DNA from 2 places in the Pantoea sp. Z09 genome. Region 2 is predicted to be linked to the other one. Evidence: predicted binding sites of a transcription regulator. Region 2 holds the regulator's gene; the other holds the start of a gene.
The links. The regulator PurR, encoded in region 2, represses purine synthesis genes. The targets are predictions, from matches to a motif close to CANGCAAACGTTTGCNTG.

Region 1 (2,203 bases), 1.4 Mb from region 2:
GACGAGTGCGGCTGGCGCATCTATACCCGTCCCGGCGAGCCGGGCAGCGAGATCAAAACCATCCAGGTGATGCATAACCTGAGCTATATGCGTTCGGTGATGGTGAAGCGCGCGCTGTCGGCGATTATCCCGCTGATTTTAATGATGCCGCTCTCGCTGCTGGTGATTTGGCTGGTGGTGCGCAAAATTACCCGCGATCTGCGCGTCGCCTCGCGCGAGATCGCCGCGCAGGAGACGCTGCATCCGCATCTGGTGTCGCCAGAGGGGCTGCCGGACGAGATCCTGCCGCTGGTGGAGGCCTACAATTCACTGCTCAACAAGCTGCGCGCCGCCTGGTCGTCGCAGCGCCAGTTTCTGGAAGACGCCGCGCACGAGCTGCGTACCCCGGTGACGGCGGTGACGCTGCAGCTGGAGAATCTGCGTCAGCATATTCAGCCGGGCGAAGCGAGCCGCCAGTTCGATCAGCTGGAGGCGGGCGTGACGCGCACGCGCCATCTGGTGGCGCAGCTGCTCAATATCTCTCGTCAGGAAGATCAAACCGTGGTCGCCTCGGTGGAGCATATCGAGCTGGAGGATCTGCTGAAAGAGAGCATCGAGCAGCTGATGGTGGTGGCCGATAAGCGCGGCATTGACATCGGCTTTAACGGCTCGACCCACTATCGCCTGCAGGCGAGCCGCTCCGAGCTGCGCAGCCTGTTCGACAACCTGATCGGCAACGCTATGCTGCATACCCCGGAAGGGAGCCTGGTAGACGTGCTGCTGCACCGCGTCGGCGACCGCACGGTGGTGGATATCGTCGATAACGGGCCGGGCATGCCGGAGTCCTTTATCGATCGCGCCTTTGACCGCTTTACCCGCGCGCCGACGGTGAAGGCGCAGGGCAGCGGCTTAGGCCTGTCGATTGTGCGCAGCGTCGCCCAGAAGCACCATATTCAGGTTTCCCTCTCAAACTGCCTCAATCCGCAGGGCGCCATCTGCGGGTTGCAGGTGCGCGTTACCCTGCCCTGATTTTCCTGTTCGCGTGCGATGCCGACAACGTAAACGGTTGCGGCGTTCCGTTCGCTGCGGCTTAATTTCGTGACACAGTTCACATTTTCACGTAAATGCAATGCAACACATTTTGACAAACGTGAGCAAAATCTATTTTCTATCGCCCTGTAACGGTCAGGCTACGCAGGTCTAAAACCGGCTGTAAAAAACGGTTACATCTTCGCCGCCCCACTCTGGGATCGATTTCACCTTGGCTGCGTTTCTGCGCGGTCGAAAGCATGTGGTTAATGATAATGAAATTTAAAACCTTGATAGCAGGCGCCTTGCTGGCGACGTCCCTGAGCAGCGGCGCGCAGGCTGCCGAAAGAGACCCGCAGTACCTCTCCGACTGGTGGCATCAGAGCGTTAACGTGGTAGGCAGCTATCACACCCGCTTCGGACCGCAGTTCAACAACGACGTCTATCTGGAATATGAAGCCTTCGCGAAGAAAGACTGGTTCGATTTTTACGGCTACCTCGACCTGACCAACTTCTTCGGCATGGGCAACAGCAACGCCAACGGCATTTTCGACCACGGTTCGCCGATGTTTATGGAAATTGAGCCGCGTTTCTCGATCGATAAGCTGACCGGTACCAGCCTGGCGTTCGGCCCGTTCAAAGAGTGGTATTTCGCCAACAACTATATCTACGATATGGGCCGTAACAGCGATAACCGTCAGAACACCTGGTATATGGGTCTCGGCACCGACATCGACACGCACAGCGACGTCGGCCTGTCGCTGAACGTCTACGCCAAATATCAGTGGGAAAACTACGGCGCGGCGAACGAGAACAGCTGGGATGGTTATCGCTTCAAGGTGAAATATATGGTGCCGATTACTACCCTGTGGGGCGGCAACCTGAGCTATATCGGCTTTACCAACTTTGACTGGGGCTCCGATCTGCGCGACAAGTCAGACGCGTCACGCACCAGCAACTCTATCGCCTCCAGCCATATTCTGTCGCTGGGTTACGATCACTGGCATATCTCTGCCGTGGCGCGTTACTTCCACAACGGCGGCCAGTGGGCGGATGGTCAGGAGCTGAACTTTGGTCGCGGACCGTTTGAAGTGAAATCAACCGGCTGGGGTTACTACCTGGTGGCGGGTTATAACTTCTGATAAAAGCGGGCTAATTGCACGCTTAGAAACAGTGCTGTCGCGTGAGAGCCAGC
Region 2 (2,203 bases):
GAGGGGCGCGAGGTTATCAAAAAAATGCTTGCCACCCGGCGTCAGTGCCAGCAGCTGGCGAACGGCTGGCGCGGGCAGCTGAGCATCGCGGTGGATCGCATCGTCAAGCTACCACGCAGCCGTCAGCTGGTGACCGACTTCTACCGTCACTTCCCCGACATGGAATTGCACATCAGCTACGAAGTTTTTAACGGCGTCTGGGATGCGCTGGCTGACGGACGCGTCGACGTCGCCATCGGCGCGACGCAGGCGATCCCGGTCGGCGGCCGCTTCTCCTTTCGCGATATGGGCGCGCTCAACTGGCGCTGCGTGGTGGCGCGCCAGCATCCGCTCACCCGGCTGCCGCGGCTCGATGACGACGCGCTGCGCGCCTGGCCGTCGCTGGTGCTGGAGGATACCGCGCGCGCGCTGCCGCGCCGCATGACCTGGACGCTCGACAATCAGCGACGGCTGGTGGTGCCGGACTGGCAGGCGGGGCTGGCGTGTGTGCTGGAGGGATTATGCGTGGCGATGATGCCGGGCCATCTGGCGCGCCCGTTGCTGGATAAAGGCGATCTGGCGGAGCTGACGCTGCCGGCGCCTTTTCCCGAGAGTCCCTGCTGCGTCAGCTGGTCGGAAGCGGGCGCATCGCCCGCGCTAGGCTGGCTGCTTAGCTATCTGGGCGATGCGCAAACCCTGAATCAGGAGTGGCTGAGCGAGGATTAACGGCGGTAGTCGCGGAACGGGCCGTCGCCGACCGAGCGGCGCTCGATCAGGGTCGGATGCACCTCAATGGTCTGCGACTCTTCGCGTTTGCTGGTGATGCGGTCCAGCAGCATCTCCAGCGCTTTCTCGCCCAGCTGCGCTTTCGGCTGATGCACGGTGGTCAGCGCTGGCGTGAAGTAGCGCGCGTTGCGCACGTTGTCATAGCCGATCACCGAAATATCCTGCGGCACGCGCAGTCCCATCTCGTCGGCGGCGCAGATAGCGCCCATCGCCATGATATCGCCGCCGCAGAAAATCGCCGTCGGGCGCTGCTTCTGCTGCAGGATCTGCTGCATCGCCTGGTAGCCCGACTCCGGCTCGAAATCACCCTGCACGATCCACTCCGCGCGCACCGCGATGCCCGCTTCCTCCAGCGCTTTTAAAAAGCCCGCGTGGCGTCCGCCGCCGGTGTTGCGCTCCAGCTGGCCGGGAATGGCGCCGATATCGCGGTGACCGCGTTCGATCAGATAGCGTCCCGCCAGATAGCCGCCCTGGAAAGCGTTATCCAGCACGGTATCGGTAAAGTCGGCGCGCGATTCGCCCCAGTCCATGACCACCATGGGAATATTGCGGTTCTCTTCCAGCATCTTCAGCAGGTCGTCAGGATACTCAGAGCACATCACCAGCAGGCCATCGACGCGCTTTTGCGCCATCATCGACAGGTAGGCGCGCTGTTTCTGCAGATCGTTGTGAGCATTGCCGAGGATCAGGGTATAGCCGCGCTCAAAGCAGTGATGCTCAACCGCCTCGATGATTTCGGCGAAATAGGGTGCCTCGCTGGAGGTGGCAAGCAGCCCCAGCGTTTTCGTGTGATTGACCTTCAGGCTACGCGCAACGGCGCTGGGCGAGTAGTGCAGTTCCTGAATCGCCTGCCAGACGGCGTTGCGCGTCTCTTCCGCGACAAAGCGCGTTTTATTGATAACGTGAGAAACGGTGGTTGTGGAGACACCGGCACGCTTCGCGACATCTTTGATTGTTGCCATTAAAAAGAGACTCCAGAACTTATCAGTAAGCCGCTGATAAGCATAATGTTAATCGTTTGCGTCCGCCAGGATGGTTTTCTGTTAATTCGCTACAGTTTTTTGTCGGTGAAACACGCACTGGGCAGGACAAAACAGGGGCTGTTGCGTGCGAACGGCACGGGCGTTGCGTCAGTTGCGCAACAAAGGCGGGGATTCTAGCAAGGCTTGCGGGATAAAACGAGATTTTTACCGGCGACTGTGGGAAAATCCGCAAGACCCTGACAAATGTGTGGATAAGGAGTAGCTATGAGCACAGATTTAAAACTGGCGCTGATGACCACCGGCGCGGCGCTGCTGATGATCGTGGCCTTTAGCTTTACCGCCGTGATGCACTAACAGCAGCAATAAAAAAACCGGGGACATCCCCGGTTTTCTTTTTTCTTAGCGAATGGTTTTCGGCGTCATCATACGGCGCGCGCCGATATAGTGGCGCTGCC

Region 1: MC269_RS16905 (nucleoside-specific channel-forming protein Tsx) is a predicted target of PurR. The motif match lies at 1,035-1,052, and genes of this name have one in related genera.

Annotation. Positions count from the first base shown of each region.
Region 1 is NZ_CP092373.1:3,524,440-3,526,642, forward strand. Features, by position in the region: gene MC269_RS16900 (HAMP domain-containing sensor histidine kinase) at 1-1,008, shown strand, start outside; gene MC269_RS16905 (nucleoside-specific channel-forming protein Tsx) at 1,284-2,150, shown strand.
Region 2 is NZ_CP092373.1:2,090,942-2,093,144, reverse strand. Features, by position in the region: gene punR (DNA-binding transcriptional activator PunR) at 1-705, shown strand, start outside; gene purR (HTH-type transcriptional repressor PurR) at 702-1,727, opposite strand; gene MC269_RS10005 (YnhF family membrane protein) at 2,013-2,102, shown strand; gene MC269_RS10000 (C40 family peptidase) at 2,148-2,203, opposite strand, start outside.